3 regions of the Massilia sp. CFBP9012 genome follow, and region 2 is predicted to be linked to each of the others. Evidence: predicted binding sites of a transcription regulator. Region 2 holds the regulator's gene; each other region holds the start of a gene.

Evidence for each region. The regulator FNR, encoded in region 2, switches genes on or off when oxygen is low (the NO sensors DNR and NnrR bind a similar motif). The targets are predictions, from matches to a motif close to TTGATNNNNATCAA.
Region 1: SOM61_RS05050 (OmpW/AlkL family protein) is a predicted target of FNR. The motif match lies at 1,354-1,367, and genes of this name have one in related genera.
Region 3: SOM61_RS04550 (gluzincin family metallopeptidase) is a predicted target of FNR. The motif match lies at 1,492-1,505, and genes of this name have one in related genera.

What each region holds. Positions count from the first base shown of each region.
Region 1 is NZ_JAXCWM010000003.1:27,446-30,715, reverse strand. Features, by position in the region: gene pabB (aminodeoxychorismate synthase component I) at 1-462, shown strand, start outside; gene SOM61_RS05050 (OmpW/AlkL family protein) at 669-1,280, opposite strand; gene SOM61_RS05045 (acetyltransferase) at 1,454-1,891, shown strand; gene SOM61_RS05040 (glutathione peroxidase) at 1,896-2,480, opposite strand; gene SOM61_RS05035 (CoA-binding protein) at 2,550-2,972, opposite strand; gene SOM61_RS05030 (peptidoglycan recognition protein family protein) at 3,084-3,270, shown strand, end outside.
Region 2 is NZ_JAXCWM010000001.1:537,799-541,068, reverse strand. Features, by position in the region: gene SOM61_RS02190 (DMT family transporter) at 1-843, opposite strand, end outside; gene SOM61_RS02185 (AraC family transcriptional regulator) at 904-1,662, opposite strand; gene fnr (fumarate/nitrate reduction transcriptional regulator Fnr) at 1,667-2,428, opposite strand; gene SOM61_RS02175 (TorD/DmsD family molecular chaperone) at 2,661-3,270, shown strand, end outside.
Region 3 is NZ_JAXCWM010000002.1:417,614-420,883, forward strand. Features, by position in the region: gene SOM61_RS04550 (gluzincin family metallopeptidase) at 1-1,429, opposite strand, end outside; gene SOM61_RS04555 (polyhydroxyalkanoic acid system family protein) at 1,611-1,895, shown strand; gene SOM61_RS04560 (acyl-CoA-binding protein) at 1,938-2,192, opposite strand; gene SOM61_RS04565 (FKBP-type peptidyl-prolyl cis-trans isomerase) at 2,369-2,725, opposite strand; gene SOM61_RS04570 (EI24 domain-containing protein) at 2,846-3,270, shown strand, end outside.

The DNA.
Region 1 (3,270 bases), on a different contig from region 2:
GCGCTGCACCGCCTGCGCCTGGCGGTGGACCATGCCGGCGCGCTGACGCTCACGTCGGGCGAGCTGGCTCCCTTGCACGAACCCGTGACCTTGCTGCTGGCCCAGGAGCCGACGCACAGCGGCGACGTCTTCCTGCGCCACAAGACGAGCATCCGCGGCCGCTACGACGCGGCGTGGAAGGCGGCCGAGGCGCAAGGCGCCTTCGATATGCTGTTCTTCAACGAGCGTGACGAGTTGACGGAAGGAGGACGCAGCAGCGTGTTCCTGCGCTTCGGCGAGGAATGGCTCACGCCGCCGCTGTTGGCCGGCGTGCTGCCGGGTGTGATGCGCGGCGTGATGCTGGCCGCGCCCGCGTGGCATGCGCGCGAAGCCGTGATCTCGCGCGCGATGCTGGCGCAGGCCGACGACATCGTCGTCTGCAATGCCCTGCGCGGACCGCTGCGCGCGGTGCTCGCAGCGTAACGCAGCAGATTCGCCGCGCTGAATATAAGGCGTGGGTCGCGCCCCGCCCGTTCCCATATTCGATACTTTTGCTGGAAGCTCGCCCATGGAAGACGGGCAGGACGCGATCACGCGCAAGAGGTGGAGAGGCTCATACTGCTTGACGGCATATGCATGGTCCTCTGTCGCGCCGGCCCGCGAGTCGCGAACCGGCGTGAGCTTAAAACTTAGAAACGGTAGCCGACACCCAGGCCGAACAGCACCGGATCGACCTTCAGGTGGCTGGCCTTGGCGCCGCCGACGTACACGTCGCTGCGCAGGTTGACCTTCTTGACGTCGGCATTGATCGACCAGTGTTCGTTCAGGCGGAAGTCGACGCCGGCCTGCAGCGACAGGCCCCAGCTATCGTTTTCCAGGTCGCCGGCGCCGTCGAGCAGCTTGACGCTCGACATGCGGGTGTAGTTCACGCCGGCGCCGATATAAGGGCTGATAGCCGCGCCGGGGGTGAAGTGGTATTGCAGGTTCAGGGTCGGCGGCAGATGCTTGAAGGTGCCGATCTCGGCGCCGTCCAGGCGGGCCTTGTGCTTCTGTGGATAAGTCAGGATCAGTTCGGCCGCGATGTGCGGGGTGAAGAAATAGCTGATGTCCAGTTCGGGAATGGTCTTGCTGCTCACCTCGAGGCGGTCCGCCGCGCCGACGCCGCCGACGGGCGTCGATTTGTTGTCCGGGTCGACGTGCACGGCGCGGGCGCGCACCAGCCATGGGGATTCCTGGGCCATCGCTTGCGAAGCGGTCACGGCAATCAGGGCCACCAGCACGGTTTTCATCGTCGTTTTCATCTTTTTCTTACCTTTCTTCGTTTTATGTCATCTGCGACGAAGGTAAGCTTATTGATGTGTGGAAAAACAAACTATGATGTACATCAAAATGACCATGCTATTAGTGTGGTTTATAAAACACCTATCTCCTAGGGTATATCTCTGAGACGAAAGAATCATTCGGAAGGAAAGCCATGCAAAGCATCACCATCGCCGCCAACGACGACCTCCCGCGCCTGTTCGACATCTGGGAAGCGTCCGTGAAGGCGACCCACGACTTCCTGCATCCGGACGATTTCCTGCTACTGGTGCCGATCGTGGAGCGCACCTTGCGCGAGTTCACGCCGCTGCACTGCGTGCGCGACGAGGCCGGCCAGCCTTGCGCCTTCATCGGCGTAAGCGAAGGAATGATCGAGATGCTGTTCGTGGATCCGCGCCACCGCGGCCAGGGCGCCGGACGGGCCCTGGTGGAATTCGCGATCGCGCAGCTAGGCGCCACGCAGGTGGACGTCAATGAGCAGAACCTGCAAGCGCTCGGCTTCTACGAGCGTATGGGCTTCGCAGTAGCAGGAAGATCCGAGCAGGACCCGTTCGGCAAGCCCTACCCGATCCTGCACCTCGCACTGCGTTAGACGATTACAGTGCCGCTTCGATCTTCCCGGTTAGCTGCGGATCTTCCGGCGTGACCTTGCTCGGGAAGTAGTCAAGCACCTTGCCGTCACGGCCGATCAGGTATTTGGTAAAGTTCCACTTCGGTTCCTGGCCGGTGGCCTTGATCAGCTGCGCATGCAGCGGATTGGCTTGCGGGCCCTTCACCGAGCTCTTGGCAAACATCGGGAACTTGACGCCATAGGTGTTGAAGCACAGGTCGGCGATTTCCTTGGCGCTGCCCGGTTCCTGCTGGCCGAAGTCGTTCGACGGGAAGCCCAGGATCACCAGGCCGCGGCCGCCGTACTTGGCGTAGATTTTTTCCAGGCCTTCGTACTGCTTGGTGAAGCCGCAGTAGCTGGCCGTGTTCACCACCAGCACCACCTTGCCGGCGTACTGGCAAAGGTCTTGCGGCGCTTCGTCCTGCAGGCGCTTGAAGCTGTGCTTGAGCACGGCCGGGCAGGCGGCCGGACTCTTGGTCAGGGCGGCGACCGGCGCGGCCTGGGCGCGTGCCGGTTGGGTGACACTGACAGCGGCCGTGGCGGCGAGCAGCAGGGCGATGGTCTTGATCATGGCGTGGTATTGACGACGGTTAAGGTGCGTCGATTGTAGCGCAAGCCAAGCCGCCGTAGACCGCGCCGATTACCCTGCCAGGCCGCGGTGCTCGATCTTGATGCAGTGGTTCATGACCACGTCGAGCCCGGCGGCGCGCGCCAGGTCGGCGGCGGCCTGGTTCTCGATGTCGAGCTGCATCCACAGGCAGCCGGCGCGCACGGCGATCGCGTCGCGCGCGATCGGCCCGATGTCCTCGGATTTGCGGAAGCAGTCGACGATGTCGATGCGCTGGCCGCTGCTGGCCAGGGCGTCGGCGGCCTCTTGCAAGGTCGCGTACACGGTCTCGCCGTGGATGGTCTGGCCGGCATAGCTGGGGTTGACCGGCAAGATGCGGTAACCGTTGTGCTGCAAGTAGGCGCCCACTTCGTTGCTGGCGCGGTCTTCTTTATTCGACATGCCGACGATGGCGATGGTCTTGCTGTCGCGGAGGATTTGGGCAATGGTTCTCATGCTGTCTCAGGACGTTGTTATCGTTGGAGCCAGCTTATCAGGTTTGCATGCTCTGGCGTTGCACGGTCAAACGTGGAAAGATGGCGGCTCATCCATCCTGAATATGTGCCCATGAACCTAGCACCTGTTTCTCGTCTCGGCGCCTTGCTTGCACTGGCCCTCTCGATAGGCAGCGCACACGGCGCCGAATCCCTGCCTGACGTCGAACGCGCCATCGTACCGGTCGCCGCCTGGGGCGGCACGCCGTCCATTGATGCGAAGGCGCGCCGCCACCGCATCACCCACATCACGCTGCACC
Region 2 (3,270 bases):
CCACAAAAAGCCATACAAGGCCGCGAAGATGGTCTCGAACACGATCATCTGGCCCATCAGGCTCAGGGGCAGTGCGCGGCTGGCGTGGTTCCACAGGGCGTTGCCGACCACCGAGCACAGGATGGCGACCGCGCTGACCAGTGCGCCGAACCGCAGCCAGACCGGCAGGGTATGCTCGCCCGGCGCCAGCACGAAGGCCGGCACCGCCAGCGCCAGCGCCATGACGCCCGTCACCACGCCCACCAGCAGATTCCATTCATGCGACGAAATCCCCTCGATGCGCGCCAGCCAGCGGCTGTTATGTACCGCGAAGATGGTCCACGACACCAGCGCGCCAAAGGCGCAGGCCAGGCCGGCCAGCGAACCGGGTCCGGACGCCGACAGCGACTCCCAGCCGATGCAGGCCAGGCCGGCGCCGCTCAGCAGCATCGAAGGCAGCAGCCGGCGCAGCGGCACCGCGTCGCCGTCGCGCGAACCCACCATGGTGACCGCGATCGGCAGCAGCCCGATCACGATCGAGGCCATGGCCACGCCGCCAAGTTGCACCGCATTGGCGAGGAACAGGTAGTAGATGATGTTGCCAGTGAGGCTGAGCCCGATCAGGGCGCGCCACGCCGGCCAGCCGAGGTGGCGGCGCAGCCGTCGCCAGGCAGGGTAGATGAGGATGGCGGCGACCAGGCCATAGGCCAGGTAGCGTCCGGCCGAGAGCTGGATCGGCAGGAATTCGGGCGCCAGTTCCGGGGCCAGGAAGACCAGGCCCCAGAGTGCGCCGGCGGCGATCCCAGCGCCGATGCCGAGCAGGGTGGAGCGGGACAGTCCGCCCGCGCCAGTAGCTTTGTACATGATGAATCTCCTTTGAGTGGAGATTCTCTGGCCTGGACCTGCCCCTGGTCTTGGCCGGGACTACTGCGGTTTTGGCGGTTTCTCCTGCGCTGCGCGCCGATAGGCGGCAGGCGTGGTGTCGAACACGCGGCGCATCGCCCGCGTCAGGCTGGCCTGGTCCGAGAAACCGCAGGCGATGGCGATGTCGGCCACGCTGCGCGCGCCGTCCGTCAACATGCCGCGTGCGCAATCCAGGCGGCAGCCCAGCAGCCAGGCATGCGGCGTGCTGTCCAGCTCTTCGCGAAACAGCGCGTGCAGGCGGCTCACGCTCAGGTTGGCGGCGCGCGCCATCGATTCGGTGCTCCAGGCCAGGCCGGGCGCGGTCTCGATGCGCGCCAGCAGGGCGGTCAGGCGCGAGGTGGTGCGCGGCGCGTCCAGGCTCAGGGTGTCGAGCAGCAGCGGCACCCAACCGTGCACCAGCGCGCGAGATGGAACGGACTCGCGCGTCATCAGTCCCATGAACTCGACCAGCTTGCGCGCGGCAGGGCCGAGCGTGACGAAGGGCCGCTCCAGCAGCCGCTGCCAGGGACCGTCGCCGAAGGCGCCGCCATCGACGTCGACGATCAGGGAGTCATTCGCGCCCGGGCTCGATTGCGCATGCCCGGCGCCGGGCGCTACCAGCGCGCCATGCAGGGGATCGAGCCGGCCGCGCCGCTCTTCGATGTCGAGCACGACTTCGCCGTGCAACGGCAGCACCAGCTGGGCGAAGTCGTGGCGGTCGCCCCAGTGCACGCGGTCGTAGCTGCGCAGGTGCATGTCGCACGAAGGCAGCAGCGTCATGATGTCAGGCCATCGGGCTGCACACGTCGGTGCCGGCCGCCAGCGCCTTCAGCTTGACCGGATCGAGCAGCGTCACTTCGCGTTTGTCGACCTCGAGCCAGCCCTGCTTTTTAAAGCGCGACAGCAGGCGGCTGATGCTTTCGATGGTCAGGCCCAGGTAGTTGCCGATGTCTTCGCGCGACATGCGCAGCTGGAAGCGGTTGGCCGCATAGCCGCGGGTGGCGTAGCGCGCCGACAGGTTGACCAGGAACACGGCGAAGCGCTGCTCGGCGCGCATATTGCCGAGCAGGAGCATGACGTTCTGCTCGCGCGTGATTTCCTGGCTCATGATGCGGTGGAAGTGGCGCAGCAGGGTCGGCACTTCGCCGAACAGGTCTTCCAGGCGCGCGAACGGGATCTCGCACACCTCGGAATCTTCCAGGGCTACTGCGTCGCAATGGTGGGTGCCGCTGATCGCGTCCATGCCCAGCAGCTCGCCGGCCATCTGGAAACCGGTGATCTGGGCTTCGCCGGCGGCGTTCACCTGGTAGGTCTTGAAGTGGCCGAAGCGCACCGCGTACAGGTTGCGGAACGATTCGCCCACGCTGTACAGGCGCTCGTCGCGCTCCAGGCGGCGACGGCGGCCGATGATCTTGTCCAGACGGTCGATGTCGGCGTCTTCGAGGCCCATCGGCAAGCACAGCTGGTGCATGCTGCACTGGGCGCAGGATTTGAGGGCGTGGATATTGATGGTCGGCTCGGCTTGCCGGGACAGGGTCTGGCTCATGAGGGATGGTCGCTTGGTTCGGTACACCGCGATTATAGACGTGTTGAAGCGTCAATCTCGACAAACAAATGCCATTTATTTGCAATTGAGAAACAATTCCGTTGCGTTCCGGTCGTTCGGCGCCCGTGCTCACCCATGCAGGGTTCATTTAGCCGTTTTAGGCAACTGTGCGCACTCAATATCAATCGAGGCCTACACTGCCATATAAATTGAACAACTGGAGTGTTCCCCAGTGCCATCAACTACTCAGACCTTGCCCGATCGCAGCGCATTTGCCACCGCAATCGTGCGACCGGATCTGCCGCCAGGCGGCGAAGACCAGGCCAGGGCGGATCTGTATGCCTTGCTCTCCCGGCTGCTGCTGGCCGCGCCAGACGCGGCGCTGCTCGATGCGCTCGCATCCAGCGATCCCATCCTGGCCGAGGGCGGCGATCCGGCGCTCGAACGCGCCTGGGACCAACTGACCGTGGCGTCCGGCGTGATGGATCCCCGTCTCGTCCACGATGAATTCAGCGCGCTGTTCGTCAGCGTCGGCACGCCGCCGGTCGATCCGTATGGCTCGCGCTACCTGGCCGGCTACATGAACGACACGCCGCTGGCGCATCTGCGCGAAGACCTGGCCCGGCTTGGCCTGGCGCGCATACAGGGGCGGGGCGAGTTCGAAGACCACCTCGGCGCGCTGTGCGAGACCATGCGCGTGCTGGTGGCCGGCTCGCCCGGCATCCGGCGCCAGCCGCTGGACGTGCAGCGCCGCTTCTTCGAGGCCCACATCGGCTCCTGGTGCATGCGCGCGCTGGACGACATCGCCAATGCCGAAGGCGCCAACTATTACCGCCTGGTCG
Region 3 (3,270 bases), on a different contig from region 2:
CGTGGTCGGCACACCAGCGCGCCAGCAGGCGTGCCTCGCCGGCCAGCACGCGCTCGGCGCAATCGTATTCTGGCAGCTGCATGGTGCCGCAGCAGGAACGCCGGTCCTGCCGCGCGCCGGGCGCGTCGCACACCCGCGCCGCCAGGGGCAGGCCGGGGACGAAGGAGGCGGCGCCATCCGGGCCGCCGCCATGACCGGCCTCGGTCACTTCGCGCCGGCTGAACTGGAGGCGGATGGTGTCGGCATAGACGGCCGGCTTGCCGTCGGCCGTCACGGCCTGGAGCATGGCGTTGACCACGTCGGCATAGGTGGCGGCCGCGTCGGGCGCGGCGATCAGGGCGCGCAGCAGCACCCCGCTCAGGTAGTTGGCGACCCGGTGCAGGACGGCGGCGCAGTCTTCGCGCCCGGGATCGCGTTCATGCGCGAACAGGTCGGCCAGCACGTCGTAGACGGCGCCGGTGAACACCTGCGAGATCGCGTGCACCTGGGTGCCGGCCTCGCTCAGCTTGAGATCGTTGTCGGCGTTGCGCAGGCCGGTGCTGTTGCCGAGCGCCAGCCCGAACTGCTCGGCGATATCGGTCAGGAAGGATTTGTCGTGCAGGTCGGCCTTGGTCTGGGCGATCACGGCTTCGCACTGGTCGAGCTGGGACAGGGCCAGGAAGATCGCGGTGAGGTCGCCGAAGGCTTCGTGCAGGCCGCCGGTCTGGGGCGGGGCGTCGGCCTGCAGCCAGAGCGGCTTGATGCCGTCGAGCACCGCGTGGGCGGTCTCGTGCGACACGATGTCGAACGAGCGGCAGGTGAAGACCCGCTCGGTGGCGCCGTTGGGAATGAAGTCGCCGAACTTGAGGCAGGCCTGGCTGCGGCTGTAGAAGGCGTTCATGACGTTCGGCAGGCCGTGCGGGAAGACCAGCAGCGGCCGCGTGTCGGTGCTGCTATTCCATTGCCAGGGCAGCGGCATCGTGTGTGCCGCGCCGGCGGCGGCCAGGGCGCGCCCGTACATGGTGAGCGTCTGGCGCACCACGACGAAGGTGTGGACGGCGTCGAACTGCGGCGTGTCGGGCTGGGTGACGAAGTCGCCGAAGGCGTTCGGCTCGACCGCGGCGATGCCCGGCTCGCCGGGGGCGATGCGGGCGTCGCGCGGGCCGGCCAGCACCACGCCGGGCAGGAAGGCCTTGCGGGTGCCGATTTCGCTCACCGAAGGATCTTGCTTCCACATGAGGACGCGGGCGCCGAAGGCGTGCGCCTGCGGCTCGCTGGTCGATGGCGCGGCCAGATCGGGAATCTCGGGTTCTTCGAGCAGGCGCGCGGCGCGGTGCTGCTGGCGGTAGGGCGCGCTCGGGGTGGGGACGTAGCGCACCGGAGACTGCGCGATCTGCGGCGTCTGTTCGTTGGGCAACAGGCGGTTGGGCTGCTCGACGGGGGTTTCCATATCGACTCCTCGCGTATTGACGGGCTTGCGCCTTCATCCTCGCGCTCCCTGCCGGGCACGCTTTGATAATCGTCAATTGAGGCTGAGCCAGCGCTGTCTGTTGTAGCGGACTCTGGCATAGCCCGGCCGCAACTGGCATCATGGCGGATTGTTTGCAATCGATTCAGGAAGGATCAGTCAGATGGCGGAAATCAGCATCGTCCAGCAGCACAGCCTGAGCCCGGACGCGGCGCGTTCGGCAGCCGAGCAGGTAGCGCAGCGTATCGCGGCCGAATACGGGCTGGAATGCAGGTGGGACGGCGATGTGCTGCGCTTCGAGCGCAGCGGCGTGGAAGGCATATTGACCCTGGAAGACCAGCGCGCCGCGATGCGCATCCGCCTGGGCTTCTTCATGGGCGCGTTCGCGCCGGCCATCGAGGCCAAGGTGGCGGAAAAGATGCGCAAGACCTTCGCCGCCGCGGCGTAACCGGGGTAATGGGCCGGGCGCAGGCGCCGGCCCGGTGGGCGATCAGCCCTTCAACTCTTCGATCAGGTCGACATACTGCTGCTGGGCTTCCTCTTGCGAGGTGCCTGCGAGGCCGGCCCAGGCGTCGTACTTGGCGCGCGCCACGAAATCGGTCATGCCCGGACGCTCGCCCGTCACGTCGCCGCTCGAGCCCTGCTTGAACAGCGCGTAAATCTTCAGCAAGGTCATGTTGTCGGGACGCTCCGACAGGTTCTTCGAATCGGCCTGGGCCTGGGTGAACTGTTCCTGCAAGCTCATGGAAACTCCTGTGATGGTTGAGTGCGGTATTGTCGCTTGGACAATGCGGCAGGCATCTTAGCCCAGGAGAGAGGCGGGCACGGGAAATCCGGCCGCATTTTAGAAGAGATGTTCAAATGCCGCACCCGGGACGGCCGAGCCATGCGCCATCGCAGGACGGCGCATGGCAATCCTGATTAGACGGCCAGCAGGTCGACGTCGAAGATCAGGGTGGCGTTCGGCGGGATCACGCCGCCGGCGCCGCGCGCGCCGTAGCCCAGGCTGGCCGGGATGGTCAGGCGGCGCGAACCGCCGACCTTCATGCCCTGCACGCCTTCGTCCCAGCCGCGGATCACGTGGCCGGCGCCGAGCGCGAACTCGAACGGGTCGTTGCGGTCCTTGCTCGAATCGAACTTGGCGCCCAGGCTGCCGTCGTCGTTGCGCAGCCAGCCGGTGTAGTGCACGGTGACGTGCTGGCCGGCTTTCGCCTCGGCGCCTTCGCCGGTGACGAGCTCTTCGTATTGCAGGCCGGATTCGGTGGTGATGGTGGACATGGTCTTCCTTGTTGTTCAGATTGAATGACGATTGTAGTCGATGGGTCCATCCGGTGTCATCCCGTAGAATGACGGCATTGAACTGCCATCAGGAGAAAACATGCCGCGAAAGAAAGCCCGATGAACGGTGTACTGACCGCCTGCCGGCGCGCCCTGGGCGCGCAGTTCAGCGGCCGCATGCTGCTGCTGTCGCTGGCGCCGCTGCTGCTGGCGGTCACCCTGTGGAGCGTCGGCATGTGGCTGGGCCTGCAGCCGCTGCTCGACTGGCTGCACGGCATGTTCGCCGAGTACGGCGGCTTCGAGACCAGCGGCAGCATGCTCGAAATGGTGGGCCTGGGCATGCTCAAGGTGATGGTTGTGCCGCTGCTGGCGATCGTGCTGCTGCTGCCGCTCAAGATCGGCTCGGCCCTGCTGTTCGTGGGCGTGGTGGCGATGCCGGCCATCGAGTCGTATGTGGGCAAGCGCCAGTACCCCCAGCTCGCAAAGAAGGAGGGTGGTTCCTTCTTCGGCAGCGTGGCGATCAACCTGGGCAGCGTCCTCGTGTT